Regions from separate parts of the Paenibacillus sp. EB106-06-01-XG199 genome, predicted to be linked through region 3. Evidence: predicted binding sites of a transcription regulator. Region 3 holds the regulator's gene; each other region holds the start of a gene.
What was found. The regulator Rex, encoded in region 3, represses fermentation and respiration genes when NADH is low (regulators of the CRP and FNR family bind a similar motif). The targets are predictions, from matches to a motif close to TTGTGAAATATTTCACAA.
Positions count from the first base shown of each region.

Region 1: AC3WT9_RS16420 (phosphoketolase family protein) is a predicted target of Rex. The motif match lies at 6,104-6,121, and genes of this name have one in related genera.
Region 2: adhE (bifunctional acetaldehyde-CoA/alcohol dehydrogenase) is a predicted target of Rex. The motif match lies at 3,168-3,185, and genes of this name have one in related genera.

Region 1 covers NZ_JBYTDQ010000004.1:288,720-299,619, reverse strand. The annotation lists gene AC3WT9_RS16455 (FAD-dependent oxidoreductase) at 1-154, shown strand, start outside; gene tyrS (tyrosine--tRNA ligase) at 638-1,897, shown strand; gene AC3WT9_RS16445 (hypothetical protein) at 2,028-2,321, opposite strand; gene AC3WT9_RS16440 (FIST signal transduction protein) at 2,570-3,601, shown strand; gene AC3WT9_RS16435 (methyl-accepting chemotaxis protein) at 3,614-4,678, shown strand; gene AC3WT9_RS16430 (hypothetical protein) at 4,834-5,013, opposite strand; gene AC3WT9_RS16425 (GntR family transcriptional regulator) at 5,249-5,971, shown strand; gene AC3WT9_RS16420 (phosphoketolase family protein) at 6,238-8,622, shown strand; gene AC3WT9_RS16415 (LacI family DNA-binding transcriptional regulator) at 8,802-9,800, shown strand; gene AC3WT9_RS16410 (glycoside hydrolase family 32 protein) at 9,922-10,900, shown strand, end outside.
Region 2 covers NZ_JBYTDQ010000003.1:303,591-314,490, forward strand. The annotation lists gene pflB (formate C-acetyltransferase) at 1-211, opposite strand, end outside; gene adhE (bifunctional acetaldehyde-CoA/alcohol dehydrogenase) at 472-3,093, opposite strand; gene AC3WT9_RS12225 (ABC transporter substrate-binding protein) at 3,536-5,008, opposite strand; gene AC3WT9_RS12230 (carbohydrate ABC transporter permease) at 5,143-6,015, opposite strand; gene AC3WT9_RS12235 (carbohydrate ABC transporter permease) at 6,017-6,940, opposite strand; gene AC3WT9_RS12240 (response regulator) at 7,055-8,377, opposite strand; gene AC3WT9_RS12245 (cache domain-containing sensor histidine kinase) at 8,394-10,187, opposite strand; gene AC3WT9_RS12250 (alpha/beta hydrolase) at 10,349-10,900, opposite strand, start outside.
Region 3 covers NZ_JBYTDQ010000003.1:23,972-34,871, reverse strand. The annotation lists gene dinG (ATP-dependent DNA helicase DinG) at 1-1,988, shown strand, start outside; gene AC3WT9_RS10910 (redox-sensing transcriptional repressor Rex) at 2,078-2,770, shown strand; gene AC3WT9_RS10905 (amidohydrolase) at 2,757-4,058, shown strand; gene AC3WT9_RS10900 (cell wall elongation regulator TseB-like domain-containing protein) at 4,120-4,638, shown strand; gene AC3WT9_RS10895 (hypothetical protein) at 5,189-5,374, shown strand; gene AC3WT9_RS10890 (hypothetical protein) at 5,708-6,250, shown strand; gene AC3WT9_RS10885 (AAA family ATPase) at 6,243-7,745, shown strand; gene AC3WT9_RS10880 (3-hydroxyacyl-CoA dehydrogenase family protein) at 7,878-8,750, shown strand; gene AC3WT9_RS10875 (acetate/propionate family kinase) at 8,747-9,955, shown strand; gene asnS (asparagine--tRNA ligase) at 9,977-10,900, shown strand, end outside.

The DNA.
Region 1 (10,900 bases), on a different contig from region 3:
GGCGGCGGGCACAGCGGCGTATCTCGCAAGCTCAATGTCCGGCAGTTCGCGGGATGTTCCGGTAGACCGGCTGCAGGAGCTGCTGATCGGGCAGGGAGCCTGGCTTGGGGATGAAGCGGAGCGGAAGGAAGCAGTAAAGAGTTTGGCACAATAGGCTAATTATTATCAATCTCAATAGAGCAGCCGGTTTCAAATAGGTGCTGTAAATAAGGTATTAGACGCAGATCAGGTTTACACACAGCCGCTGCATTGACAACAAATTTGGAATTGGCTATACTTTCTGTAATCTTATAGTTGGTATACGTTGAACGAGACAGTAGCAGCCCTTGTCCCTGTCACAGAAAGCCGGGGGGGATGGAACCCGGCACACACATGGACTGCGAATTACACTCCGGAGTATCTTGGGTAACGCCAAGCGGAAGGAAGCGAACGATAACTCGCTGAAAGTGGTACGGACACAGCTGTTAAGTGTTCGTGCAATTTGGGTGGTAACACGGTTAATTATAGTCGTCCCTGAGTCTTCATAGACAAGGGGGCGATTTTTTTGTTGGCCAAATCCTCCGAAACCCAGCCGCTGTGCTTGCTTCAACGTAAATCCAAAGAATACGAATAATTACACAAAAGGGGCTGTATCATGTTGAACATTATTGATGAACTGGAATGGCGCGATGCGATTAATCAGCAGACGGATGCGGAAGGGTTGCGGGAACTAACGAATACGAAGGCGATTTCGCTCTATTGCGGCGTGGACCCTACAGGCGACAGCATGCATATCGGCCATTTGATTCCCTTTATGATGCTGAAGCGTTTCCAGCTCGCCGGACACCGTCCGGTAATTCTCATCGGCGGGGCAACCGGCACAATCGGCGATCCAAGCGGCCGCCAGAGTGAGCGTTCGCTGCAGACGATGGAGCAGGTGCAGGAGAATGTTGCAGCGCTGACTGCTCAAATGAAGCGATTGTTTGTTACTGACGGTGATAACCAGGTGCGTATGGTCAACAACTATGACTGGACAAAGAACATTAACGTGATCGAGTTCCTGCGGGACTACGGCAAAAACTTCAGCATCAATACGATGCTGGCCAAAGATGTCGTTTCCAGCCGGCTCGACAGCGGGATTTCGTTCACCGAATTCTCCTACCAGATTCTGCAGTCGATTGATTACCTGCATCTGTACCAGCATGAGGATGTGCAGCTGCAGATCGGCGGCTCTGACCAATGGGGCAATATCACGAGCGGACTGGATCTTATCCGTAAAAAAGAAGGCAGCGAAGCCAAGGTGTTTGGTCTTACCATCCCGCTGATGCTCAAATCGGATGGCACCAAATTCGGCAAAACCGCCGGGGGTGCCGTGTGGCTTGATCCTAAGAAAACGACGCCGTATGAGTTCTACCAGTTCTGGGCCAACACCGATGACCGCGATGTGGTGAAATACCTCAAATACTTCACGTTCCTGAGTAAGACGGAAATCGAAGCACTTGCCGAAAAAGTACAAACCGAACCGCATAAACGGGAAGCTCAGAAAGCACTGGCCGAAGAGATGACACGGTTTGTTCATGGCGAAGAGCTGCTGGAGCAGGCAAAACGCATCACCGCTGCCCTGTTCAGCGGGGATATCCGCTCCCTGACCGCAGACGAAATTGAGGAAGGCTTCAAGGAAATGCCGACCTATACTGCAGCCGCTGAATCAAAAAATATCGTGGATTGGCTGGTGGACTTAGGGGTTGAGCCGTCCAAACGCCAGGCGCGTGAGGATATCACCAAAGGAGCAATCTCCATTAACGGTGAGCGTGTGAGTGAGCTTGAAGTGGAGATTACAGCTGATCACGCTATCGGCGGAAGATTCATCATCATCCGCAAGGGCAAGAAAAATTACAGTCTGGTGAAACTGACCTAATAGCGTACTACGCGATGACCCGCATGCGGCAAAGCCGCCGAACCCTGAGAGGTTCGGCGGCTTTTTGTAAATATAAGTTTTACATGCTTCACGCTATAAATTATCCGTTTCCACTTGGCTGATCAGATATTCATTCATCCTCAAGCTTCGCAAGCTCATCCTCAAGTCCGGCGAGACTTGTGCGGATAGCTTCGGCTAAGGCTTGTTGTCTGGCTGCCTGCTCCAGCAGCTTCTCCTCCTCGGAGGCATCAGCCGCCGGGTCATACGCAGGAGAGGTTCTTAACCGGTTCAAATCTGCCTCACAAGCTTTTCTGGCATGTTCAGCTTGCTTCAATTCTTCCCCGGCAATGCCAATCTGGTACTCCAGATACGTGAAGTCAGATGAGGCTGCGCTGTGGGTTGAACGCTGTGAATAAGTCATCATGCACCTTCTTTCCTGTCCTTTCGGGTAACTGTACGTTCATCATACAGGCTTTCGGGCATGCGCTCAACTGACCTATAGGCGTATGCCTTTTCAGCCTTGGAATTGTGATTCTTCAAGCTGCCTGCGACATTGCTCACAGACAACAATCCCCATTCTTGTTTTACCATTAGAGAATTGAAAATAAAAGCTAAATTTTTCAATAACAGTTTACAAGGGAAGCTTCCCGCGAAAGAAGGTTGTTATACATAATGAAAGCTTTATCTTTTGACACATTGGACGAAGTCAAACGTTATCTGGGGGAAAAGCCAAGCAGCCGTGGTCTCGTGCTGTTCGCCTCCGCTGGTGCAGTCAGGGAACTGTCCCCGCACGCACCTGCAAATGCCGTGTTATGTTCGACCAAAGGTGAATATACCCCGAAGGGTTACCGGAACGGCGTGGTTTCGGGGTTTGAATACGATGCGGATATCGCCGATATTGTGGAGATTCTGCACCCGCCCGTGCTCAGCGGCGATAACCTCAAGGCCTCGTACCATAAAGTAAAAGACAATGTGGATGCGTTTCTGCTGCTGCTGTGCGACGGAAGGGCTGCAATGGAGGAGACGATTCTCTCCTCGCTTTATTTTATCGATCAAGAGTTCAAGGTGCTTGGCGGAAGCGCAGCGGATGATGAGAGCGGAGAGACCTATCTTTTTATCGGAAGCCGCCGGGTGCGCAACCTGGGAATCTTTTTCAACTTGACCGCCCGTACCGCATTGATCAAAGAAAACATATACGTTCCGACCGGAATGAAACTGCTGGTAACAGAAGCGGATGTGTTTCGACGAACGGTATATTCGTTTAACGGCCGCCCGGCGGCGGAAGAATATGCGCGTGTGCTGGATGTGAAGGAAGACCTGTTAGCCGGACATTTCCTGAGCAACCCGCTGGGCAAAAGATACGAAGACGATCTGATTATTGCATCTCCGATGGTCATCAATCCGGACAAGTCTATTACCTTCTACAGCCAATTGATGCCGAGCACTTATCTGGAGGTGCTTAGCGCGGCTGACCCGCTTGTGGTGCTGGAGCAGACGCTGCGTGAGATTCCGTTTAAGCCTGCTTTTGTACTCAACATCAATTGTACGCTGCGCGACAGGCTGTTCCTCCGGGATGGCTTGTGGGCAGGATTTGACGACAAGATGATCGGGTTCTGCGGGAACACCGCCGGCTTCATCAGCTACGGGGAGCAATATTACACAAAGCATGCCAACCAGACAATGGTATTACTGCTGGTCGGCTAAGGGGGACTCACTATGCAATGGATCAACAAGCTGCGTGCTTCATGGGGGAAAAGCAGCCGTGACGCGGATATAGAAACTCATGGCAGCGTCATCCAGACAGAAAAGGACAGTATGCCCGGCCAATCAAGCACCTGTAATGATTTGAATCCCGTCTCCAAGCCATTATCCTATGGCATTCATGCCTATTCCTTGGCGGAGCAGATCAGCCGCGAAACCGGGTTCATCCTCCAGGAAGAGGGACGGATGGTAGAGGATTTTGCAGCTCTGCGCGCGGGAAGCGGAGAGATGATCAGCCAGATCGGCGGAACTCAGCGGCTGCTGGAGCATTTGAAAGCCAACAGCGAGCAAACTGAAAGGCTTATCAATGAAATGTATGGCAGTCTCGCGTTTTCCTCAAACAAAATTGAATATGCGAAGGAAGCCAACGTACAGATATCTGCTGAAATGCAAAAAGCCTCGGCGATATTCACCCAGTTTGTGTCTTTAAATCAAGAGCTAAACCAGCATTTTCAGAGTATTGGGCAGCTGGCAGGCATTATTACGGAAATCGCTGAGCAGACCAATCTGCTGTCCCTGAACGCAGCCATCGAGGCGGCAAGGGCTGGTGAGCATGGACGGGGGTTCGCGGTCGTTTCTTCAGAAATCCGCAATCTTGCCGACCGGACCCGCAGCCATGTGGAAGAAATTATGGGTTCGCTGTCGGGGATGACAGGCGTGATAGAACAGCTGCACAACAAGTCCAGTGATGGAACACGGGCCATGGCAGAGACGAACGAGCGGATCGGCCAATCGACCGTTTATATGAACGAGATCGTCGAAGCGGAGGAAGAGGTATTCCAGCATCTGGAGAAAATACAGGTTTCCCAGGACAGCAGCCTTGAAAATGTGGAACGCATCAATGCCGATCTGCTGCATGTCATAGAGAAATCAGGACAGGATTCCGAACAGTTTGAGATGCTTGTCCTTACGATTCAGAAAAAAGCTGATCATTTTCAGCAGATGCTGAATCACTTGCATCAGATAGCGGAGCTAAGGCAGCTTGATGAAGAGGGAGATACAGCCGCCCGGCGTGAATAAGGCCCGTTTGTAAAGAGCGGTTTTAATGGTAAGTAAAAAGGTCCGCCGCGTGAAATAAGTCAATAAAACAACCCGCAGTAAGGATTATTCCCTTGCTGCGGGTTGCTTGCGTTCTTGTCTAAGTCAGTGTGTATGTAATATAGATAGACAGACGTTTAGTTTTTATCAATAAGTTCAAGTTTTTCAAGGATCTTTATTGTTGTTAAGGCGGATAACTGAACGGCCAATTCAACGCTTTCTTTCTGAATTCCATCCTTCTCAATAGCATCCTTGTTCTCTGAGAAGACTTCTTCAGTTACTTGGCTGATCAGACTTTTGACGATTTCAATATGCATAATAAACTCCCCCTCTCCGGAAAAATAGCCACATTCTTATATTTCGGCAGATCATCAGGTTTTTCTTTGAAATAAAACTTCCTCATTTAGCAGAAATCGGGTGGAGAAAAGTATAAACCATCTCATTATTATGATATAGTTAATATTGATTTTTAATCCATACCCTTTCGTTAGTACAGAAGAGGTTGTTTGAATACATATCAATTGTTACAGAAGACCTGAGAGGGAGTACTCCATGACACAATTTGTCTACAAGCAAATAATTGATGACCTTAAAATGAAAATCTTTGCTGGACAGTTTGCGGATATGCGATTACCCGATGAACGCAGTCTTAGCGAAACGTATCAGGTTAGCCGCAGCTCCATCAAGCGCGCATTAACCAAAATGGAAAGCGTCGGAATCATTTTCAAAAAACGAGGTTCAGGCACGTTTATTAACCCCTTATACATAAAAAACGAATCCATCTTCAATTACGAAGGTTCCAATCTGGGTGTCACCGACAATTTCCAGATGCATGGCAAGAAACCTAAAGTCAAAGTATTGAATTTCGAAGTCATTCCGCCAACCAAAGAATTGCAGCGGGATTTGTTCCTGGGGCCCCATGATTTTGTATACAAAATCGTCCGCTTGCGCCTGTTCGATGATGATCCCTTTATGATAGAGACGGGGTATATCCCGATAAAAATCGTCCAGGATTTAAACCAGACGATTATCGAGGGCTCCATTTTTAATTATCTGGAAGACTCGCGGAACCTGGCCGTAACCAAATCATTTTTATCTATTTTTGCCGAGCCGTCCTTGTCCACGGATCAGGAGCTGCTGCACTTGAAAGAAAATGAACCTGTTGGCATTATGGAGGGGATTTTCTTTTTGGACAATGGTACTCCCTTTGAATTTTCCCATATGCGGTTTCATTATCAATATTTGAAATTTAATACGTTTGTTTCTGTTCATTAAGGAGCAAAATAAGACCGGGAATTTTCCCGGTCTTATTTTTTTGTATCCTTTACTTTTTTGTGGATGTAACGTATTTACATAAATTTCAATATAACCGTGTTCTGACAGCCTTTTTCCTGAGTTTTTCATACTATGTTCAAATTTTCACAAAATTGGACCGTATCACTTGTCAAAAAGGTTGTATTTATTTTGAGCAGAGGTATGATGTATTTGTAGAGAAAAAGAATGGCAATAAGCAACAATATATATATATAGGAGTGGATGAAATGGGATTATCAACCATGAAAGTCGATTATTCGTCTAAAACGTATCTGGAAAAGCTTGACGCATATTGGCGTGCAACCAACTACATTTCGGTAGGTCAGCTGTATTTGAAAGACAATCCGTTGTTAAGAGAACCTTTAAAAGATGCTGACATTAAGATTAAACCTATCGGACACTGGGGTACTATTCCGGGCCAGAACTTTATTTATGCCCATTTGAATCGTGTAATTACTAAATATGATTTGAACATGTTCTATGTTGAAGGTCCGGGTCATGGCGGTCAGGTCATGGTTTCGAATTCCTATCTGGACGGAAGCTATACTGAGATTTATCCGGAAATTACGCAGGATATCCCGGGTCTCAAAAAACTGTTCAAACAATTCTCGTTCCCTGGCGGCGTTGCTTCCCATGCTGCACCAGAAACTCCTGGATCTATCCATGAAGGCGGCGAGCTGGGTTATTCTTTATCCCACGGCGCTGGCGCTATTCTGGATAACCCGGATTTGATTTCTGCTGTTGTTGTGGGAGATGGTGAGGCTGAAACCGGACCACTGGCCGCATCATGGTTCTCCAACCGCTTCATCAACCCTGTCACAGATGGCGCTGTTTTGCCGATTCTGCACTTGAACGGATTTAAAATCAGCAACCCGACGATTCTGTCCCGTCAATCGAAGGAAGAAATCACCGCTTACTTTACAGGCATGGGCTGGGAGCCGTTTTTTGTTGAAGGCGAAGACCCTGAACATATGCATCCGGAAATGGCGAAGGTACTCGATACCATCGTCGAAAGAATTGCAGCCATTCAAAAAAATGCGCGTGAAAATAACGACCTTACCCGCCCGGTATGGCCGATGCTCGTCTTCCGTTCCCCTAAAGGCTGGACTGGACCGGCAGCATGGGACGGTGTGCCGAATACCGGTTCGTTCCGTGCCCATCAGGTGCCAATTCCGGTTGACCAGAAAAATATGAAGCATGCTCCAGCTTTGCTTGAATGGATGAACAGCTACAGACCGGAAGAATTATTTGATGAGAACGGCCGCTTGAACGCAGAGCTTGCCGAAATCCTGCCGACAGGCGACAGACGTATGGGGATGAATCCTGTTACCAACGCTGGCAACCTTATCAAAGATTTGCGCCTGCCGGATTTCCGCGATTATGTGCTTGATAACTCCGTTCCAGGTAAAGTAGTAGCCCAGGATATGGCCGTTCTCGGAAAATACCTGAAAGAGGTTGTCCTGCTCAATGAAGATAACCGCAACTTCCGGATTTTTGGACCGGATGAAACGATGTCCAACCGTCTGGGACCTGTGTTTGAAGTGACCAAACGCCAATGGCTGGATCAAATTAATGAACCTAATGACGAATTCCTCGCCTCGTATGGCCGTGTGATTGATTCCCAATTATCGGAGCATCAGGCGGAAGGACTGCTGGAAGGTTATGTACTAACCGGACGACATGGCTTCTTTGCAAGTTATGAAGCTTTCCTGCGTGTTGTGGACTCGATGATTACCCAGCACTTCAAATGGCTGCGTAAAGCAACCGATCAAGGCTGGCGCGCTGATATCCCTTCACTCAATGTTGTCGCAACTTCAACTGTGTTCCAGCAGGACCATAATGGTTATACGCACCAGGATCCGGGTTTGCTGGGTCATCTGGCTGACAAAAAACCGGAATTCATCCGGGAATATTTGCCGGCTGATGCCAACTCCCTGCTGGCTGTATTTGACACCATCCTGAACGACCGTCAAAAGATCAACCTGATTGTGTCGTCCAAACATCCGCGTCCACAGTGGTTCTCGGCTCAAGAGGCGCAGGAATTGGTTGATAAAGGACTCAAGATCATTGACTGGGCCAGCACGGACGAAGGCGGAGAGCCTGATGTTGTATTCGCTTCTGCAGGTACCGAACCTACGATTGAAGCTTTGGCTGCCATCTCTATCCTGCATGAGAAATTGCCTGAGCTGAAAATCCGTTATATCAACGTGGTCGATCTGCTTAAGCTGAGAAGCCAGAAACTTGATCCGCGTGGTTTATCCGACGATGAGTTTGATCAATTTTTCACAAAGGATAAACCGGTCATCTTCGCTTTCCACGGTTATGAAGGCCTGATTAAAGACTTGTTCTTCGACCGCCACAATCATAACCTGCATGTGCATGGCTACCGTGAGAACGGCGACATCACGACTCCGTTCGATATGCGTGTACTGAATCAGATGGACCGTTTCGATCTGACGAAGGAAGCTGTTCTGAGCTTGCCTGCAGCTGACAAACACACTGCCATCGCGGATGAGATGGATGCTATGGTTAAGAAGCATTATGAGTATATCCGTGAAGAGGGCATTGACCTGCCGGAAGTGGAGAATTGGGTCTGGAAGAGTTTGAAATAAGTTTAAGAAATCTGCTTGTAAATGTATGATGAAGTTGAAGGTGCCTGTCCCGGTATGCATTAGGGGCAGGCACTTTTTTTGAATGGGGCTTAGGCTGGGATTTGTTCTATTAAGCTGACTGGTATCCATGTGGTAAAATAGAGGGATATGAAAGAAAAATTCAGCTAGGAGCCCTGAGAATGAAAACTATCATTGATATCGCCCGGGCGGCGGGTGTGGCTAAAAGTACGGTCTCAAGATATTTGAACGGTGGTTCTGTCAGCGATGCGACGAGAGAGAAAATCGAACGCATCATCAAACAGAACCAGTATGTGCCCAACACATTCGCCCAAAGCCTGAAGGCAAAGCGGACCAGCATTATCGGCACAATTGTTCCGCGCCTCGACTCCTATGCAGTCTCACAGACCTTAATGGGCATAGACGATGAGTTGCGGGGACGCCAGTATCAGCTGCTCATTGCCAACACCAATCAGGACTTGGAGCGGGAAATTGAATTCATTTATGAGATGGCGAGGCAAAAAGTTTCCGGTCTGCTGCTGCTGGCGGCGCAAGTAACGGAGCGGCACCTGAAGGCCGTCCGGGACTGCAAAATTCCGGTTATACTGATCGGGCAGCAGCATGCAGACCTGCATAGCGTGATTCATGATGATGTAATGGCCGGTTATCTGATGGGCAAGCATATTCTTGAAAAAGGACATCGCCACATCGCTTATCTTGGGGTTACGGAGCAGGACATCGCGGTAGGTGTAAGGCGGAAGCAAGGCTTCCAAAGGGCTCTTCGCGAATACGGAAATTGCGATGCAAGGTTTTATACCTCCGGATTCAGAATGAACGAGGCTGTGACGGCGGCCGATTTGCTGTTTGAGGACAGGGTGCCTACAGTCATCGTGTGCGCGACCGACAATATTGCACTCGGTGTGATGAAAGCAGCCTCGCTCAGACATATACTGATTCCTTCCGGAGTGTCGGTGACGGGATTCGGCGATTACGAGGTCACTGAGATTGTTCATCCGGCGTTGACGACTATAAGATTTTATTACAGAGAAGCGGGGCAATTGGCTGCGGAGAACATCATAGCCTTGGTGAATGGAGAAGAGGTCGCCAAAGTCTCCGTCTCCGGCTGCGAAATTATTCAGCGAGAAAGCGTTGACAATTTGACTGAACTCAGCATACAATAACATTGGAACCGGTTCCGGACCTTTTTTCACAGCGATGCTGGAAAGAGGTTTTCTTTTTCAGCTTGTTGGAACCGGTTCCGTTGAAGAGAACTAGACCAAATAGATAGTGGAGAGTCCTATGATGAAAATGGATAGAAAACAGCTGTACCGTCTTATCGAAGAAGCGGAGCCGGGTGAACGGGAAGCGCTTGAGCGGCTGGTCGCACGCAGCCCATGGAGACAACAATTTCATATCCAGCCGGAAGTGGGGTTATTGAATGATCCTAACGGCTTCTCCTACTACGGAGGCGAATACCACTTGTTTTACCAGTGGTTTCCTTTGGGGACACAGCATGGCATGAAATATTGGTATCATACTTCTTCTTCCGATCTGGTGCACTGGAAGAACCTTGGCATCGGCATTGCTCCGGGCGGGCAATACGATTCACACGGGGTGTTCTCGGGCAGTGCAATTGAGAAGGATGGCAAGCTGTTCCTGATGTATACGGGGAATACCCGTACCGAGGACTGGATCAGACTGCCCTATCAGTGCCTGGCTGTAATGGAACGGGACGGAACGGTTATAAAGCTCGAGCGTCCGGTTATATTCGATGTGCCGCCTGGCTATACAGATCATTACCGCGATCCGAAAGTGTGGAAGGCAGCGGAGGGCTACTACTGTATCATTGGTGCACAGCGTACAGATCATACAGGCTGCGTGGTGCTGTACAGCTCGCCGGATTTGCACAATTGGCATTTTGAAGGGGAGCTTGGCACCCGGCTGATGAAGTTTGGATATATGTGGGAATGCCCCGATTACTTTGAACTGGATGGAGCAGGGGTGCTGCTGTTTTCCCCGCAAGGTCTTGCGCCGGAGGGCGACAAATTCCCGAATATCTATCAGTCAGGATATCTCACTGGCGATCCGTTGCGCTTGCCGGACAGGGATTTCCGCCATGGTGAATTTAGAGAGCTTGACTATGGCTTTGATTTTTATGCGCCACAGACAACCCAGGCACCCGACGGCAGACGTTTGCTGGTCGGATGGATGGGGCTGCCGGAGATTGATTATCCTACGGATCAGCATGGCTGGGCGCATTGTCTGACTTTGCCCCGCGAGC
Region 2 (10,900 bases), 280 kb from region 3:
TTTCTCTTTCTTCCTTGCTCAGCTGGGAGATAATCTTCCACAGTTCAGTAGTGTTGCTGGTAGGACCCACAAGGAAATCTTCGTTTCCTTCATAAGGCTTGATGTTTTTGGAAATAAATTCGTTAACGTCGACTTTTCTGGCCCATTTACCTTTTGTAAAACTTCTCCAACTCGACTTCACTTCTTGTACATCTTTTTCAATCACCGACATGCTAAATCCCTCCATTTATATTTATTATATTTGTAGAGATCGCGGGCTTGAAGGTTAATCCCGTGTCTCGTGATCCCAAAGATATGGTTGTAATTAAATTCACAATCGCGTCTTCATAACTGGGACCGTTCTTTATATAAACATTTTAGTTTATTTTCTGAAAAAGGACTGTGACAAATATCACCTTTCCGGTGATATTTGTCACTGCCATCCCCTTCCATATTAACCTATAACCTTATCCTTTGCTAAGCAATCACCAATTAGTTGTCGAATTTTCCGTAGAATGCGTTGCGGTATACATCAGCAAGTTCAGTAACCAGCGGCAGTTTAGGGTTGGCAGTAGTACATTGATCTTCAAATGCACGGTCAGCCAGATAGTCTACGCGGGATTCGAAATCCTTAGGATCAAAGCCGAGTTGTTGGAACGACTCTTCAATGCCCAATTTTTTGTTCATGTCGCGGATTGCATTGATCAGGCTGGTTACGCCTTCTTCGGTAGTGCGTGCAGGCAATCCCAGAATACGGGCGATTTCAGCATAACGTTCGTCAGCTACAAAGTGTGAATATTTAGGGAACGAAGCAAACTTCGTTGGTTTCTTGGCATTGTAACGGATAACGTGCGGCATCAGGATGGCATTGGTACGTCCATGAGCCGTGTGGTATTGACCGCCCCATTTGTGCGCCAAGCTGTGGTTGATGCCCAGGAATGCATTGGCAAATGCCATACCAGCCAGCGTCGATGCGTTGTGCATTTTTTCGCGGGCAAGTTTGTCGCCTTCAAGTGCGGATTTCTCCAGGTATTGGAATACCAGCTGGATAGCTTTGATAGCCAGACCATCGGAGTAGTCACTTGCCATAACGGAAACATAGGCTTCAATCGCATGTGTCAATACGTCCATACCTGTATCGGCAACAGCAGTCTTAGGCAAGCTATATACAAACTCAGGGTCGATGATCGCTACGTCCGGAGTCAGCTCGTAGTCTGCAAGCGGATATTTAGTATTATTTGCAGTAGTTTTGTCAGTAATAACCGCGAAAGAGGTTACTTCCGAACCTGTACCCGATGTTGTTGGAATAGCTACAAATTTCGCTTTGTTGCCTAGCTTAGGGAATTTGTATACCCGTTTGCGGATATCCATGAACTTTTGTTTCAGACCGTTAAAGTCAGCATCCGGGTGTTCATAGAACAGCCACATTCCTTTTGCAGCATCCATTGGGGAACCGCCGCCAAGTGCGATGATGCAGTCCGGCTGGAATCTGTTCATCATAGCTGTACCTTTTTCCACGGTAGTTGTCGATGGATCCGGTTCAACTTCCGAGAACACTTCGATCGCTACAGGAGTCTGGCGTTGACGCAGGTAGTGCTCTACTCTTTCTACATAACCCAGTTTAACCATCATAGGGTCAGTGATAATTGCTACGCGGGTAATATCAGGCATTTTGGCCAGGTATTGAGTGGATCCCTTTTCGAAATAAATCTTATCAGGCACCTTAAACCATTGCATATTCACGGTACGACGGTTCACCCTTTTCACATTGATCAGATTGATGGCAGTTACGTTTTGCGATACCGAGTTGCGTCCATAAGATCCGCAGCCCAGAGTCAACGAAGCGATATTTGTATTGTAAATGTCGCCGATGGCGCCATGTGTTGAAGGCGAGTTAACAAGAATACGTCCAGTTTGCAGACGGTTCGAGAACTTCATGATAACTTCTTCATTGTTGGAATGGATCGCCGAGCTGTGTCCCATACCGCCGAATTCGACGACTTGAGCTGCGCGTTCAATCCCTTGGTCAGCGTTCTTAACCTTGTAGCAAGCCAGAACCGGGCTAAGTTTCTCAGCGGACAGCGGGTACTTGGTGCCTACGCCTTCGAGTTCAGCTACCAGAATCTTCGTTCCGGCAGGAACCTGGATACCGCACATTTCAGCGATCTTCACAGCGGATTGACCTACGATTGCCGGGTTAACCGCACATTTTTCTACATTCATTGCGCCGTTAGTCAGCTTAGCAGCTTCTTCTTTATTTACAAAGTAGCAGCCATTTGCGATCATTTTCTTTTTCACTTGGTCAAAAATCGCTTCTTCAATAATAACAGCCTGCTCGGAAGCACAAATCATACCATTGTCGAAAGTCTTAGAAAGAATAAGGTCGGTAACCGCTTGGTCGATATCAGCACTTTTCTCAATGAAGGCAGGTACGTTACCAGGGCCTACGCCGAGAGCCGGTTTACCGCAGCTGTATGCCGCTTTAACCATTGCAGATCCGCCTGTTGCCAGGATAAGAGCGACGTCCGGATTGTTCATCAATGCGTTTGTTTTGTCCATTGTCGGAAGCTCAATCCATTGGATACAGTTCTCAGGAGCGCCTGCTTTCACAGCTGCATCATGAAGAATTTTTGCTGCTGCGGCACTACATTCTTGCGCTGATGGATGGAAACCGAATATAATAGGATTACGTGTCTTAGCGGCAATCAGTGCTTTAAACATCGTTGTGGATGTTGGGTTGGTTACCGGTGTGATACCCATTACGATTCCGACCGGCTCGGCAATTTTTTGGAAGCTGTCATATTTATTATCTTCAACGACGCCTACTGTTTTGTCGTATTTAATTCCGTGCCAGATATATTCAGTTGAGAAGATGTTCTTCGTAATTTTGTCTTCGTATACACCGCGTCCTGTTTCTTCTACAGCCAATTTTGCCAGGTACATATGCTTGTCGAGCCCAGCCAATGCCATTGCATGAACGATTGTGTTAACTTGCTCTTGATCCAGGGCCATGTATGCTTCTTGAGCTTTCTTTGCTTTATCCACCAAAATCTGAATATACTCTTCAGCGGTGGTTTGTTTCACTTGGGCGGCGACTTCGTTTTTAACTGCCATCTCCCTCGTCCTCCTGTCAATTTTTAGTTGTTTTTCTCTACACGTTTATCTTATCACATCCTCTCCAACATTTAAAGTGAAATCTTTCACAAAGTATAAAGTTTTTTTTGATTTGTTTTCAAAGCGCTTTCATTTAATCATATTCAGGTATTATTTCCATTTTATATGGTAAAATTCGTTTATATTTGTCCAATCTGCGAACAGCAAAATAAGGACTCTAACCGTATGAACCCGTTATAGGGCTTCATAAAGCATTTTTTTGCTATTTATTGCTAATTACATCTATATTTCTTTATCTCATTCCTCCCGCCTTATCCTTGATTTCCTCCTCCCTCACCTAACCTTTGGAGAACTATTTACAGCAAAAAGACAGGGGAACAACGTCCCCTGCCTCTTCCGCTTTTTACATTTCATTTATAAAAATTCCCATTTTATAAACTTCCTACTCTACTTTAATAGTATCAAAGAATTTCTCCTGCACAGTTTTGGCAGCAGCATCAAGCTGTGCTTTGGAGTCGGTTCCTTTTTTGGAGAACAGCTCCTGAATCACATTGGACAGGGTTGCATAATAATCTTGAGTATTGTACTGTGCTTCCGGTTTGCCGTCCAAGAGGGCCATAATATCCGGGTTATATTGGTACACGATATCGGAATACTTGTCATATACCGCCTTTGTCTTCTTGCCGAACTCGGAATCTGCAGCATAGTAGTCCAGAAGCGGCGGGATGAAGTATTTGCCGTCCGCTTTACGCTGCTGCAGAATAGCGTCGAGCGCATCAAGTCCTTTATCTGAGAAATAATCAAAGGTAATGTAACGGAACGCCATCTCCTGCTCGTCTTTTGTAGCGTTAGGATTGATGACCAGATAGTCTCCGCCAAGTACTCCGGTATGCTTGCCGCCTTTTTCAAAAGCAGGCATCGGATAGGTCAGCACATCTGCAGGCTTCAATCCCCCTTGGTTCAGCGCTTGCTCAATAACTCCGTCGGAACCCGCCATTACCATGGCCGTACGTCCTTGTTGGAATGCACCTACAGCATCACCCCAGCCAAGTGCCCAATCCTGAGGAATGGCTTCTGCTTCCCATCTCAGCTTCTTGTAGAAGTCCAGCGCTTTCACACCTGCATCGGAGTTGAAGGTTGCAACAACCTTGCCGCCTTCAACTTTTTGAATTTCTCCGCCCGCTTCGAACAGGAAGTTGGTCCAGTTCCAGCCTGCTTCATTGCCTTTGCCCATAGGTGCAATACCGGAAATTCCTTTTTTGGCATCTGCTGCACCTTTGGCTGTATTTAGCATATCATCCCAGGTCCAATCCATTGCAGGCACCGCTACACCTTTGTCATCCAGCATTTTTTTATTGATCATTGTCGTGGTAACATAACCCTTCTGTGTTACCCCATAGACTTTACCGTCAATAATGAACTGGTTCTGCAGCACCGGATTGATCTGATCCTTGTATTCATATTTGTTCCAAAGATCGGTAATATCGGCAACCCAGCCTTTTTCAATCAGGAATTTGGCTTCTGTAGCATAAGTGTTGAAGAAGGTCGGCGCTTCATTCGCAGCCATCTTCACACCGATTTCACTTACGTTGTACTGCCAGTCGTCTTTAACGATCTCGACGTTCGGATACTCTGCCTGGAAGCGTTTGATCCGGTCATCTTCCTGTGCCCTCATTTCTGTCAAGTCCGGCGTAGGATAGTGAATTTTGATCGTTACTTTTCTCTGAGTGATATCATCCACGGGCGCATCCGTTGGAGCAGCAGTTTTATCCGCTGTATCAGTAGTAGCTGCCGGTGAAGCTTCCCCTCCCTTATTCCCCTGTGCATTTCCGTTGTTGTTATTGTTGCCGCCGCAGGCGGATAACAACGAGCCGGTCACAAGAAGACAGGCTAAAACGCTGGAATATTTACGCATTGAAACTCCCCTTTTCAATTCATACTTAGCTAACAAAATCATCATAAAAGAGAAATCGCTTACAAACGAGGTGTATTTATATTCTTTATGTGTGCATGTTTACGATCTCTGCATAGAAGAAGTCATATTCTGATTCAGCCCTTAACCGCTGACAGCGCGACCCCGCGCATAATGAATCTCTGAAAAATCAGGAAGACCAAAATTGGCGGCAGCGAGACTAGAAAAAGAATAGCGAACTTGATATTAGTATTGAGCGCCTTGACGTTGATCACATATTTATAGATCGATGTCGCAAGTGTATATTTGTCCTCACTATGCATGACGAGCGATGGCCAGAACCAGTCATTCCAGGCTGTCGAGAAGATATAGATCGCCAGTGTGGCGAAGATTGGAATGGACAATGGTACGGCGATTGAGAAGAAGCTTCGCGGTTCCGAGGCACCATCAATCCGCGCAGCTTCAAAAATCTCAGGATGGAGCCCGTCAAAAAAGTTCTTCAGGAGCAGGAAATAAAACGTATTCGCCCCGGCAGGAAGCCAGAAAGCTGCATACTGGTTCAGGAGTCCGAGTTCCTTAAGATTGACAAAGTTCGGGATCATATAGCTGGTCGCCGGAATAAACAGCGTCATCAGGAAGAAGAAATAGAAAACTCTCTTGAACGGCACATTCATCCGCGAGATACTGAAAGAAGCAAGACCGAGCACAACCAGGGTCATAATCATATTCCCGACAAAAATATAAATCGTGTTCCTGAGGAATTTCAGCAGGTCAATGTAATCCAGCGCATCTTTCAGGTTGGCGAAATGCCATTCCTGGGGGAAAAAATGCGGCGGGAACGAGTTGACCTCCTGATTGGATTTCAGGCCGTTGAACATCGTCATCAGGATGGGATACAGCATGGTAAAGATCATAATTAGAATGAAAAACACCATAATTCTGTAGACGATTTTGTTGCTTGTTTTCTTCAAATCATGTTCGGAAAGAATCCCTCTCTCTGCGCTCTTCATCTTAATTGTCCTCCTTATTCAGCTTGAACTGTAAAATGCCCAAACCGCCGAGGACAACAAACATCAGCATGCCCAGTGCAGTCGCGGTTCCATAATCCAGTCTGGTAAATGCATACTTCACAATTAGCAGAGCATAGGTCAGCGTCGTCTTATTGGGTCCGCCGTCAAGCAATGCCAGCTGTGATTGGTATCCCTGGGAAGTCGCGATGACCTGCAGGATCAGCATCAGGATAATCAGATTGCGCAGTGAAGGAAGTGTGATATGGCGGATACGGGCCCAGACACCGGCACCGTCAATTTCCGCAGCTTCATACCAGTCGCGTGGAATACTGAGCACGGCTGCCAGATAAATCAGCATCCCGGAGCCGAACTGCTGCCAGGTTTCCATGAACACCAGTGAGATCATCGACCACCTGCTGTCCGTCAGAAACGGGATCTGATCTGCACCCATCGTGCCCAGCAAGGCATTGATCGGGCCCACGGGATCATACAGCCATCTCCACAGCCCATATAGCACTACGGCCGGCATAACATAAGGCAGATAAGCCGCAACGCGTACAAAACCGCCGAATTTTCTAAGTTCCGAGATAGCAATAGCAAAAGCAATCGGTACCCAAAAGCCTATAACCAGACAGAGTCCCATATAGTAGACTGTATTTTTGACGGCAATCAGAACATCAGGGTCCGTGAGGGCTCTCGCATAATTGTCCATGCCGGCAAAGGTATTGCCTTTAACAAAATCTACAGTATAGAAGCTGTACAAAAATCCCTTAAAAATAGGTACCCACATAAACATGATAAAGATGATGATTGCTGGCAGGAGGAACATATAGCCCCAAAAGTTTTTTTTCCAGCGGTTTTGTTTGTACGGTTTGTTCTCGAGCTTCGCCGGCAGCCCCTCGTGTAACGCAGCGGTCTGGTTCATCTAGCTCCCTCATTCCTTTCGTCTTCAGCACTTTGACAAAGTGCTTCCTACCTTAATTGTAGGAAAGGCGGGGGAGGCTGAACATGTCTATATCTACCGAAGTAGTAAGCGTTCTTACTTCTTCAATTCACTAGGGCTGATTCCATAATATTTTTTGAAAATCTTGCTGAAATGCTCCGGTGATTCGTAGCCGACCCGCTCGGCAATCTCATAACGGCGCAGGTCCGTATGCAGAATCATCTCCCGGCTGTCCTCCATCCGCAGCTTAATAACATATTCCCACAGGTTATGGCCCGTATTTTTTTTGAACAGATAGCTTAAATAATTGGGGCTGACATGATTTTTTTTGGCTACCTCGTGAATGGTCAAGCCCTTCTGGGCGTAATTCCCGTCGATATATTCCTTGGCCTTCTGCACGATCAGATTGCTGCGTGTATGCAGTTCCTCTGCAGAGGGGTCAGCGGTATAATTGTTCCAATTGAAATCTCCGTAGTAGAACACATAATGATCGTTATGTTCCTTGTTCCACAGAATAGCCTTGGAAGCCTGACGGTTCAGCACCTCCATGAACGACAATCCCTTGAGAATCTGACTGATCCCGATCACCACGTTCAGATGCAGATATTTATGGATATTAAAATGCAGACTGCGGCCGAGCATATCCAGCCTGCCCACCTGGCCTGCCGCCGATTCCTCGTAGCTTTTCTCATCCCACTGGATGATAACGGTAATTTCTTCCCCGGGAGAATAAAAAGCGATGGAGTTCCACTCCTGATCCAGCAGCTCTTTGGCGATGTTAAGCACACCGTAACGCAGCAAGCCGCTATCGCGGGCATTGTACTTCTTGCCCAGTCCTACTCCCGGAAGCTTGAGCTTGATGACCGAGAAATAAGGCCCCTTCATCTGCAGTTCATCCAGATTGCGCATCCCTTCCTCATTGCCTAACACAATGCCCGGATCAGCGAGCAGCGCATTCAATAGCTGGCTGTATGCCGGAAGCGGCTCCTCAAGCCGGAAGCTGTCGCCGATACCGCTCATTAAAGTCGCCAGCTCCGGTGATGGCTTATCCATCTTGAGCAGCACATTGCGTACCGAGTCGAGAAACTGCTCACTGTTCAGCGGTTTAATCAAATAATCCTTAGCTCCCAGCCTTACGGCCATTTGGGCATATTGAAAGGTTTCATGGGCAGAAATGACGATGGTCTGCACCCAGGGTTTCGCCAGCTTCGCATGCTGCATCAGTTCAATGCCGCTCATCGCTCCCATCTGGATATCGGTAACAAGCAGATCAATCTCTTCCATGCGGACGCAATCCAAAGCCTCAAAACCGCTGCCCGCGGTATAGATATGACCGATATCCAGCCCAGAGGAAGCAAGCAGGCTGCTAAGTCCTTTGCAAATGAGCGGTTCATCGTCCACAACCAAAATATTGAACATATGCAGATTCCCCTTTCTATTCCTGATTCTCCGACTTCGGAAGCTTGACGGTTACTACCGTCCCGCCCTCCCGGCGCGGCGCATAACTGATTCCATAATCAGGACCAAAATGCAAATGCACGCGTTGATTAATATTGCGGATGCCATAGCCGCTGGCAGGGTTCGGACTCTCATCGTTCAGCACCTGTATAATCGCCTCATAGTCGACCTGCTTATATCCGTTGTCTTCAATTGTGATTTGGATGAAGTCATCCTGCGCGCTTGCGCAGATGATAATCTCTCCGTCCTCATCCATGTTTTTGACACCGTGTATGATGGCATTCTCAATCAAAGGCTGCAAAGTGATCTTGGGAATCAGATTTCTTTTGGTGTCCGGCTCAATTCTCCAGATAACAGCAAAAACATAATCATAGCGGTGCTGCTGCAGTTTGATATAGGCACTGGCATGCTCCAGTTCTTCTTCCAGCGTAATCAGTTCCCTGCCCCGGCTCAGGCTGATCTTCATCAGCTTGGATAACTCCTTGATCATTTCCGCCGATTCCACGTTACCTTCCAGCGAGCTTTTCCAGTAGATGCTCTCCAGCGTGTTATACAACAAATGCGGATTGATCTGCTGATAAAGCAGCTGCAGCTGGGATTCTTTCTGTTTCAGCTCCATTTGGTATTTATACATAATCAAGCCGTTTAACCTGCGGGCCATATCATAGGTCGAGGAGATCAGGACGCTGACTTCGTCGTTGGTTCCTCTTCTGGGGGTTTCGGGCACACGGTTCCCCGGTTCAAATTTCCGGACGAAAAAGGCCAGCTTCTGCAGCGGTGTCATTAGGGAACGCCAAAAATAGGTGATGATGATAATCCCGAATAGCGCATAGGCGACCGTTATGTATTGAATGACCTGCTTCATTTCATTCTGCTGCTGCAGCAGCGCTTTTACCGGAACCTTATAAACCAGCTTCTGCCCCAGCATATGATTGTTGTTCACAACATAAATGAAATCATCTGTAATCACATCCCGCGTCCCTTCGGGATTTCCGCTCTCTGCCCCCTCCGGCAGCTTAATCACTTCACCGGTGGAATTTGCAGTGGACGCCAGCACACGGTTGCTCATATCCGTTAAGTAAATTTCTCCGTCAGGCAGAGAGATGGATTTCAATGATTCGCCGATCTTGGATTCCATCTTGGTCACCACCAGCACGCCTATCGTCCCTGATCCCCTATAAATGTTGTTGACCGCTCTGACGTAGGTAAGTGTCTTCATATTTTCCGCCTGCGGACTGAGTCTTTCCGTAAACATGAGATATCCCCGGCCCTTCTCATGCACCACCTGATCGAACCAATACGGCTCCTCCCCTGTGGAGAAAAAATAAACGCCTGCTTTCTTCACCTGCGGGAAGTTGGGTGCGAAAAAGTAATAGTTATCCGGATCGTACACATAGAGAGAGTAGAAGATTCCGTCGCCGTGTTCGGCTCCCTGTGAATAACTCCCCAGGAGTTTTTCAATTGTTTCATAACGTTCGACCCGCTCCAATACCGTATCATCCCCTTGCATATTCAGCTGCTGCAGGATCGGGTTCTGGATGACCGTCGTAGTGATTTTGTTAACTGTATCAATGTCCCTGTTAATGATTGCAAAATTCTGTTTATTCAGCTCTACATAAGCATTGGTGACATGCCGCTTCAGAATCTCCTCCGCCTTGTAATTTCCGTAGCTGTTCAGGATCAGTATAGGTGAGACCATAATCAGAAACAGCAGGATCAGCTGCTGCTTAACATTCAGCCTGACGAGCGGCTTCATAAGTGCAGACAACATCTGGATACACCTCCAGTTTCAATAATATATCAAGTGAATAAGCGCTTACATATGTTTATTTTAAAGTTTATTATGGGTATTTGTATGCAATTTCTCCGGTGGGCAGACAAAAAAAGGAACTGTCACAGGACAGTTCCCTTGCATTGCCTTATAGCTAAATATTAGCGCTGTTTGGTATAGCCGTTCAGTTGCAGCCAGGAAGCGCATGCCTCTGTCCAAGTGCGGGTATGAGGTTCTTCATCCGCCAGGCCGAGCCCATGTCTCCCGTGCGCGTATACATGGAGATCGAACGGAATATGATGACGTTCTAATTCGGCGGCGAACAGCAGGCTGTTCGCTACAGGTACTGAACCGTCATCTGAGGTGTGCCAGAGGAAGGTCGGCGGAGTGTCCGCTGTTACTTGCAGTTCACTGCTGAGCAGCTTGACCAGCTCCTCCTCCGGAGTCTCACCCAGCAGATTGGCTCTGGAGCCTTGATGAGCTGCCGCGGCGTACATGGTGATCACCGGGTAACACAGAATCATAAAGTCCGGGCGGCTGGACTGACGGTCCAGCGGTTCGGCCGCCCCGGCATTTTCCCGGTCAAACGAAACTCCAGTGGTCGAAGCGAGATGCCCGCCGGCAGAGAAGCCCAGGATTCCAAGTTTACCGGGATCAATTCCGTATTCGCCAGCACGGAAACGGATTGTGCGCAGCGCTCTTTGGGCGTCTTG
Region 3 (10,900 bases):
CCGGCAAATCGCTCGGTTATCTGCTGCCGGCCATTTATCAGAGCGTACGTACCGGGCAGAAGGTTATGGTCAGCACCCATACCATTAACCTTCAGGATCAGCTGCGCGAACGCGATATCCCGCTTCTGACCAGTGTTGTGCCTTTCCCGTTTAAGGCTGCGATATTCAAGGGGAGAGGGCACTATTTGTGTCTGCGCAAGTTTGAACATAAAATAAATAAAAAAGACTTCGTAAGTCCCCGGGAAGAAGCGCTTACGGCAGCGCAAATGATCGTATGGCTGACCCAGACGGAATCGGGTGACGATGAGGAGCTGAATTTGAGCGGTCGCGGCGGGGATTTCTGGGAGACGGTAGCCAGTGATACCGATTCCTGTCTGGGCCGTTCCTGTCCGTGGTTCCGCAAATGCTACTACCACCGGGCCAAACATGAAGCAGGGATTGCCGATGTGGTCATTACCAATCACTCCAAGCTGTTCGCAGACGTCAAAGCCGGGCACCAGCTGCTTCCGGCTTATGAGCATCTTGTCATTGACGAGGCCCATCATTTGGAGGATGTGGCGGGCAAGCATCTGGGCATGCAAATGAAGTATTTCACGGTAGCTCACACGCTTACAAGGCTGTATAAAGACAGCCGCAGCGGCCAGCTGCCGGCACTGCGTCAGACTCTGCAGTCCTCGGGCAGTGAGCAGGCTTCGGAGTGGAGCGGCGTAATTGATAAAATCTATCCCGACCTGCTTACCGTGAAGGAAACTTGGGATACACTGAGCGACAAGCTGTTCGGCCTATTGCCCGAACGCAGCGATGCAGCGGCAGGTGAAGCCGGCCAGCTGGTCACACGCCTGCTTCCCGGCAGCAAGCCCAAAGATTGGGAAGAGCTGGCGGCGCTGGAGAATACGCTGCACTTAGCCCTGAGCGACATCATCCGCAGGGGTGACAAAATGCTCAGCGAGATGCGCGATACGGAGAGTCAATCGTCTTCGGACAGCCTGGTGACCGATATCGGAGGCTTATTCAAGGATTTGGCATCCATCCGGGAACAAATCCGCTTCTTTATGGGTCTCAGTGACGATAATATCGTGTACTGGATGGAAGGGAGCGGCAACTACCGGGGCAAGTCGCTTCAGCTCTACGCCGTGCCTGTCGATGTAAGCAGCCAGCTCAAGGATCTGTTCTTCGACAAGAAGAAGAGCATAGTGCTGACCTCGGCCACGTTATCGGTCGACAAGTCCTTTCAGTTCATGATTGACAACCTTGGTCTTTCTGAAGCCTCAGAGCAAGGGCGTCTCATGACAGCGCTGCTGCCTTCACCGTTCAAGTACCGTGAACAGGCGCTGCTTGTCATCCCGCGCGATTTCCCCAGTGTTAAGGGCAGCGTAGGCGATGCGCGTTTTGTAGACAAGCTGGTGCATTCGCTGGCTGAAGCGGCGGCGGCGACCAAGGGGCGGATGCTGGTGCTGTTCACCTCCTACAAAATGCTGCGCCAGGTTTATGATCCGCTGAAAGAGGCCTTGGCTTCCCAGGACATTACGGTTTTGGGCCAGGGTGTGGAGGGAGGCAGCCGCAGCAAGCTGATCCGGCGTTTTCAGGACAGCTCTGCATCGGTATTGCTTGGAACAAGCAGTTTCTGGGAAGGAGTCGACATCCCTGGCGAGGCGCTGACCTGTCTTGCGATTGTAAGGCTGCCGTTTCAGCCGCCGAATCATCCGCTTGCTGAGGCAAAGGCAGAGCTTCTGCAGGCCCAGAAGAAGAATCCTTTTATGAAAATGTCTGTTCCACAAGCAGTTATCCGGTTCAAGCAGGGTTTTGGACGATTGGTTCGTACAGCGCAAGACCGGGGAATTGTTATTGTATATGATACCAGGGTCATCGAAGCTTATTACGGGAAGTACTTCCTGTATTCACTCCCTGGTCCGAAGATGGAGCACATGCTTACCGATCAGATGGTTCCGCGGATTGCGGAATGGCTTGACGAGGGCGGCGTTTCCTAATCTGTCATTGTATATAAATTTTTTTTATCTCTTTGTGCCATAGGCTGTGTCCCGTTCGTGGAGCGGGCACTGCACGTGGTTATCATACGATATCGCGTCAGTGCAATTCTAAATTAGGAGGAGAAAACATGAAATCGGATAAAATATCGGAGGCCGTCGTTCGCAGACTCCCAGTGTACCTGCGTTTCCTGAACGATCTCCAAAAGCGTGAAATCTCAACCGTTTCTTCTCAGGAACTCGGGCAGAAGCTGGACCTTAATCCGGCGCAGATTCGTAAGGATCTGGCCTATTTTGGTGATTTCGGCAGAAAAGGCATTGGATATGACGTGTCTTATCTCATCGAAAAGATCCGTCATATTCTGAAGCTGGATCAACAAATCAATGTGGCCCTGGTAGGTGCCGGTAACCTCGGTCATGCCTTGTCCAATTACAATGCTTATCTGAAGGATACTATGAAAATCACCGCTGTATTTGATTCTTACGCTCCCAAGATTGGACAAAAGATCAACTCTCTTACGGTTCAGCCAATGGAGGAGCTGAGTCAGACCATCCGTGATCAGGGAATCCGGATCGGGATCATCACTGTACCGGACAGCGAGGCACAGAATGTGGCTGATATTCTGGTAGAATCGGGCATCGAGGCGATCCTGAATTTTGCACCGGTCATTCTGAAGACACCTGCAACCATCCGGATTCATGCTGCCGACTTTACGACTGATCTGCAAAGTCTGGCGTATTATTTACATGATGGAAAGGAAGGAATTACAGATGAGCAGCAATAAGATGATAATTGCAAACGGACGTTTTCTGGTTCCCGGAAGCGAGAAGCCGGTCCTGAGCGGTTATATGACTATAGAAAATGATTTGATCACATACATAGGGGAAGAGAAACCCGTTTTTGAACAAGGCACAGTGACGCTCGACGGCAGCCGCCTGCTGTTCATGCCGGGTCTGGTCAATACCCATGGCCATGCTGCGATGTCGCTGCTGCGCGGCTACGGGGATGATATGGTCCTTCAAGCCTGGCTGCAGGAGAAAATGTGGCCGATGGAGGAGAAGTTTACGGGAGATGATGTCTACTGGGGCACTTCCTTATCCGTTCTGGAGATGCTGAAAGGCGGCACAACCACCTTTTTGGATATGTATGATCATATGGACCGGGTGGCCGAGGTGGTCGAACATTCCGGCATCCGTGCGGTGCTGATGCGCGGTGTTATTGGTCTATGTCCTGAAGAGGTGCAGAACCAGAAGCTTGCGGAAGCTGTTGCGTTCGCCCGCAACTGGCACGGCAAGGCTGACGGCAAAATTACAACCATGATTTCACCGCATGCCCCGTATACTTGTCCTCCGGACTTTTTCATGCGGTTTGTGCAGGCAGCACATGATCTGGACCTGCCGATGCATACGCATATGTCGGAAACGCTGCGTGAAGTGGAGCAGAATGCCGCTGATTACGGCCTGCGTCCTGTAGCGCACCTGGAGAAGCTGGGAATGTTCACCCGCCCGTCCTTAATCGCCCATGGTGTCCATCTGAACGATGAGGAGATCGAAATCCTCGCCCGCCACAAGGTGGGGGTGTCCCATAACCCGGGCAGCAACCTGAAGCTGGCCAGCGGGGTTGCGCGGGTGCCTGAGCTGCTGAGAGCCGGAGTCAAAGTTTCGCTGGGTACGGACGGGGCGGCAAGCAACAATAATCTCGATATGTTCGAGGAAATGCGGCTTGCAGCACTGATCCATAAGGGCGTCAGCGGGGATCCTACCGCAGTTCCCGCACCGGAAGCGCTGCTGATGGCCACGCAGTACGGGGCGGAATCAATCTTCCTGAACCAGGTGGGCCGCCTTGCAGCAGGGATGAAGGCTGATTTTATTGCGATTGATATCGACCAGCCCCATTTACTGCCGCATAGCGACTTGCTCTCCCACGCCGTGTATTCGGCCAGCGCCAAGGATGTCGAGCATGTCTGGGTGAACGGCAAGCAGATTGTGAAGCATGGTCAGTGCCTGACACTGGACGAGGAAGAAATCCGCCGGAAGGCGCAAGAAACTTTTGAAGGGCTGCTGAAGCGTTAATTCGACTGCCGCCGTAGTTGACATTATAACGTTTCATATATTAAGGAAAGGAAGCTGCATTTTGAGGAAAAGGAAAAAATGGCTTCTGCTGGGGATCGCTCTGTTTCTGCTCATTTTGTTCGGTCTAAGCCAATTTTATGCCTATATCATGAAGGACCAATGGAATGAACGCAGCGCGGCCAAAGAAGTTGCCAAGACCCGGGCGGGACTTACTGAGATATCCAAGGCGCAGAAATCGGTATGGGACGAAAATTCAGTGTACTGGGTGCTGACAGGGAAAAATAAAGCCGGTACGGATCTGATGGTGTGGGTACGTTTCACCGTAGACGGTAAGCCGGCCGGCGGTGATAACGGAGTTTATGCGGAAGAGCTGGCCAAAGGAACCTCGGAGAAGCAAATCCGCTCCATTATAGCCTCCCAGCTACCCGGCGTCGATATTAAACGGCTGCTTCCGGGAGTATATAATGGAGAGTACGCCTGGCAGCTTTTTTACAAGCAGGAGGGACGTTATTATTACAAGTTCTTTCGTTTTGCGGATGGTACAGCAATCGGGGATGGATATACTTTGCCGAGCAAGTAGAGGCAGGCTTGCAATAACAAATGAAAAGCGGACAAAGCGGACCAGTGCTTGTCCGCTTTTTTGCATAATATTGCTAATAAGTTGAACTAAAGCACAACCGAGGCAAAAGCAGCAGAGGGGAATTTTGGAACTGTAGGAGCGATAGGCAGTTTTTTTACTCTGACATTTTGTGAAATTTATATCCTACCTTATTTCAAGGTATCCCAATTTGATCCGGTTGCTGCTAAAGAGTTAAACCGCCGGAACCCCGTAGACCCACCGGCTTTCAAAGAAGATTATGATTTTGTTCAGGTGAACTCAGAAATGCTTGAGGCAGGAGTACATAAAATAAGGCGCGATATTACGTTGTCCTGTTCCAGAGAACCGCAAAAAACGCCTGGGTTCAGCATGAGCTGGCTGCCAGAATCAAGAATTACATAACGCAGAGAATTCAGGGGGGCTATGAAGAAGAACGCCATGGGTGCAAGATATTACAAACTGTCTGAACTTTTGAAAGGTGAGAAAATTGTAACAAGCAGTAGATAAAATTAGTTGATGATGGGGGAAGGTCGTGGATTATTTAACGTTAGCGGTGTACGTAGTTTCTCTTGCAGTTGGATTGGGAGCAGTGAAATATGGGAGAAAGAACAAAAGGAGGAAGCTGGTGGCTCTTGGCTTTATTATCCTTTCCTTTGAAATAGCCTTGCCAGTCCTTTCATTTGCCGCCGGGTTTATGGATGCTGTGGGTATATATTGATGATACTGAGTACATAACGAAGTATATACAAATAGCAATATCGAAGTCAGGAGAAATTAATATATTAGCAGAATAGAAAAGGGCCTGAATGGATTAATCATTCAGGTCCTTTTTGCCGATAAAGGAGCAAGGATTGAAGGGAATGCCCAGAAATTAGTATCAAAAATTTTAAATATATTCACACTTTCGTGCGAAATCGTATATACACCTGTGATATACTTCTACTTGTATTAAGACATGCTTAAGAGCATGTCAGTCTCGGATGGGCGCTAGACACGCTATTTATTGCAAATCATATATTTAAGTTTGGTCAACTTGAGAGGAGGACGTTTCTTGAAACTGCGTCTTGTGCCTGTACTGCTAACGTCTCTGTTGTCTGCTACACTGCTCTTTGGCAGCTTTTATGCTTATCGTCAATTTGCGGTCCATGAGCCGCTTGATAAGATAGTATCGGCTTATGAAGGTGTTAATCATTCACATATTACTATTAACCGCAATGAGGTAACCTTGAAACTGGATTTGAAACCTGGCACGAAATTGCGCGAGCTGGTGCAATACGTGAACACTGAAGGCAAGTCAGCCATTAATGGACGGTCGCTCAAGCTGGACGTTGATCAGCATTCCAGTAAACTGCTGGACGAATATTGGGATAAAGCGATGTTCTCAGTAGCAGAAGCGATGGAAAGCAAAAAGTATACACTTATACCTGCTAAACTAGATGGATTGAAAGAGCAATTTCAGGAATACAAGAATGTGACTGCAACAACTGAAATTGATGACAACAACGTCTATGTGAGCCTGAGCAACGGTGAAGAGAGCAAGTTCATCATTTTACCGCGTGCAGCGGCAACGATGGGAGTGTGGAACAATGCCTAAGTGGTGGAAAGAGATTATAGCCGGATTTGTTCCGGTCCTGCTGATATTTATGGCTTTTGTGGGCATTAACATTATTCCTGTCATCATAGCAGCCGGTATGGTTTGTGCACTCCTGGTGATCGCCCATTTGCGCGGCGGGTTGACGGTGAATGCGGGCGGGGACAAGAAACGCAAGAAGAATGGCCCTTCCAAGCTTACGTTTGAAGAAATCGGCGGTCAGGATAACGCGAAGCAGGAGTTGCGGGAAGCGCTTGATTTCCTGATCCGGCACGAAGAAATCAGCAAGTTCGGGATTCGTCCGCTTAAAGGGATCTTGCTTACAGGCCCTCCGGGAACTGGTAAAACGCTGATGGCCAAGGCTGCGGCTCATTATACCAATTCCGTGTTCGTTGCCGCTTCAGGCAGTGAATTCGTGGAAATGTACGTCGGTGTCGGTGCCGGACGTGTCCGTGACTTGTTCAAGGATGCCCGGACCCGTGCAGTGAAAGAGAATAAGCAAAGCGCCATTATCTTTATTGATGAAATTGATGTTATCGGCGGCAAACGTGAAGGTGGCCAGCAGCGTGAATACGATCAGACGCTTAATCAGCTGCTGACCGAGATGGACGGGATCTATAACAATGATACACCGCGCATTCTGCTTGTTGCGGCAACAAACCGCAAGGAAATGCTGGATTCAGCGCTGCTGCGTCCCGGCCGCTTTGACCGTCATATCCAGGTGGATATGCCTGACAAGAAGGGCCGCAAATCAATCCTCGATCTGCATGCCAAGAATAAGCCGCTGCATGCTGAGGTGAATTTAGACAAGATCGCCGAGGAAGCCTACGGATTCTCCGGTGCACAGCTGGAGAGCGTCATGAACGAAGCGGCGATTTATATGATGCGCGAGAATCTGACCGAAGTCGAGCAGCGCCATCTGGCGATGGCGATTGACAAGGTGATGATGGGCGAGAAGACTGACCGCGAAACCAATCATGAAGAGAAACAGCGGGTGGCCATCCATGAGCTTGGACATGCTATTATGGCGGAGCTGCTGCGTCCGGGCAGCGTCAGCCAGGTTACCTTGACTCCGCGTGGACAAGCACTTGGTTATGTTCGTCATAACCCGCAAACCGAGCAGTATTTGTATACCAAGGATTATCTGGAGAATCAGATTATGATCGCGCTTGGCGGAGCAGCTTCCGAGGAGATGTATTATGGGGGCCGCAGCACAGGTTCACGCGGCGATTTCGATCAGGCGCTGAATATTGTCGAGACCATGATGAAGTCGGGACTCACGTCACTTGGGATCGCCAACCTGGAAATGGTAACTACAGAAGAGCTGATGAAGGAAAATAGCAAGATTCTGGATGAGCTCATGGTTCGTACCCGGGACCTGCTGGAGAAGCAAAGAAATGTATTTGATTACTCTCTTGACATTTTAATGAAGGAAGAAGTCCTCTCCGGAGAGCAATTTCGTTGTCAATTTCGTGACAGTGTCCTTTTACCGGCATAATTCTTTATGCCGGTTATTTTTTTTTACTTTTCAGACATGCTAAGATATTATTATATGTCGGGCTACATATTTTTTACGACAGAAAAGGTACAATACAAAAGTATAGATACCTGAAAGGATGGAGACTTTTTTATGAATTTTAAAAAAATAGGTGTCATCGGCGGTGGCACAATGGGACAAGGGATTGCTGAAATGCTGGCAGCCAAGGGTCTTGATGTTATGCTGGTGGAGAAAAACACGGAAAGACTGGAATACTCCTACGAAATGATCGAGACAAGTCTTGATAAACAATTGGAGAAATGGGCGATTACCCAAGCAGAAAAGAAACTGATTCTTAGCCGCATCCAAAAAGTGACACATTTCGCCGAGCTCAGCTCGTGTGATATGGTCATCGAAACAATTACGGAAGACCTGGAAGCTAAGCAAAAAGTATTTAATCAGCTCGACCAAGTGTGCCCGAGCCACATTATTCTTGCCAGCAACACGTCAACGCTCAGCTTGACGGAGCTTGCCAGCTCTACAATGTACCCGGAACGCGTAATCGGCATGCATTTCATACATCCGGTAGGTAAGGTGGATCTTGTGGAGATTGTACGTGGACTGAAGACATCTGACAGTACCTTCGAAGACACCAAAGCTTTTGTTGACGAGGTCGTTGAGAAAAAAGGCGTAATGATTTATGAATCCCCAGGATTTGTTAGTTCGCGCCTTATTTGCTTGTTCATTAACGAAGCTATGCATGTTCTGCAGGAAGGTGTCGCTTCCCCAGAGGATATTGACGACGCAATGCGCATCGGTTATCAGTTCCAGTATGGACCGCTTGAAATGGCTGACCGTTTCGGTCTGGATTCGATTCTTGCCGCACTGGATAACATGTTCCGTGAGTATGGGGAACTGAAATACCGTCCATCGACTATTCTTAAGAAGATGGTGCGTGCGGGACAACTGGGCATGAAATCGGGCGAAGGCTTCTTCAAGTATGACAAGGATGGTGACCGTGTATGAACGTATTAGTAATTAACTCAGGAAGTTCTTCTTTGAAATATCAGTTGTATAATATGACAGATGAATCTGTATTGGCCAAAGGGCTGGTAGAACGCATCGGGATGGATTCTTCCATTCTGAACCATAAGCCAACAGGCAAACCGGAAGTCACTGAAGTCAGTGAAATTCTGGAACACAATACCGCCATCCGCAAGGTTCTGGCTTGCCTGACAGACAGCGAGCATGGCGTAATCAGTTCGATCGAAGAAATTAATGCCGTAGGCCACCGTGTAGTTCACGGGGGAGAATTCTTCAAGGAATCCTCATTGGTTGATGGCGATGCCAAGTCGAAGATCCGTCAATTGTTCGACCTTGCTCCACTGCATAACCCGGCTGCTGTGATGGGGATTACGGCTACAGAAAAGAATATGCCCGGCGTTCCGCAGGTTGTTGTGTTTGATACAGCCTTCCACCAAACGATGCCTGAGAAGGCTTATATGTACGCTATCCCAAGAGTGCTCTACAACAAATACAAAGTCCGCCGCTACGGAGCACACGGCACCTCGCATGATTTTGTCAGCAAAGCTGCAGCGGAATATCTTGACCGTCCGCTCGAGGATCTGAAGATTATTACTTGTCACATCGGTAATGGTGCCAGTGTTACTGCGGTTAAAGGCGGAGTATCTATTGATACTTCCATGGGGATGACACCACTGGAAGGTCTGATGATGGGAACACGCAGCGGTGATCTTGACCCGGCAATCGTTCCTTATGTGATGAACAAGGAAGAGCTGTCCGTAGGCGAAGTGAATTCCATGCTCAACAAACATAGTGGATTGCTGGCTATTTCTGGCATCAGCAGTGACATGCGTGATATTATTGATGGTGCAGAAAAAGGCGAGCCTAACTCTACGCTTGCTTTTGAAATGTATGAATACCGTCTGCGCAAATACATCGGTTCTTACGCAGCAGCTATGAACGGTGTGGATGTTATCGTGTTCACTGCCGGCGTGGGTGAGAATGCATCCCTGTTGCGCGAAAGAGTGTTGAATCAGCTTACGTTCCTCGGAATCGAACTGGATACAGAAGCCAATAAGGTTCGTTCCGGTGATCCGCGCCGCATCTCTACAGTTGATTCCAAGGTGCAGGTGCTTATAGTACCGACGAACGAAGAGCTTGTTATTGCACGCGATACCTATCGTATTGTGCAAGGGGTTAACGGCTAAACTAGAGGAGAGATCGTAGGCATGGCAAACAAGAGTGTAATTAAACGCGTTAATGAACATGTCGGAGAGAGTGTTGTTATCGGCTGTTGGGTAAACAACAAGCGCTCCAGCGGTAAAATTCAATTCCTGCAGCTCCGGGATGGTACAGGCTATATCCAGGGGGTTGTTGTAAAATCCGAAGTGCCTGAGCAGGTCTGGGATGATGCCAAAAGCCTTACCCAGGAAAGTTCCTTGTATGTGACCGGCATTATCCGCGAAGAGCCGCGTGCTCAATCGGGATATGAGATGACCGTGACGGGCATCGAGGTTCTGCATCTTACCGAGAACTACCCGATCACACCGAAGGAGCATGGCATCGATTTCCTGATGGATCATCGTCATCTCTGGCTCCGCTCCGCGAAGCAGCGGGCCGTACTGGTGATCCGTGCAGAGATTATCCGCGCTATTCAGCAGTTCTTTAATCAGAACGGGTTCACAAAGGTGGATCCGCCGATCCTGACACCGACATCGGCTGAGGGCACTACCAACCTCTTCCACACGAAATATTTTGATGAGGATGCTTATTTGACGCAGAGTGGCCAGCTTTATATGGAAGCTGCAGCAATGGCGCTGGGCCGCGTGTATTCCTTCGGTCCTACTTTCCGTGCTGAGAAATCAAAGACCCGCCGCCACTTGATCGAGTTCTGGATGATCGAGCCGGAGATGGCTTTCACGGATCACGAAGAAAGTCTGAAAGTTCAGGAAGAATTCATCAGCTTTATCGTACAATCGGTACTGACCAACTGTCGTGCTGAGCTGGAAGCGGTAGGCCGCGATGTCTCCAAGCTGGAGAATATCAAAGCGCCGTTCCCGCGTATTACTTATGATGATGCGATTAAGTTCCTGAACGATAATGGTCATGAAATTGCCTGGGGCGACGATTTTGGTGCGCCGCATGAAACCGCA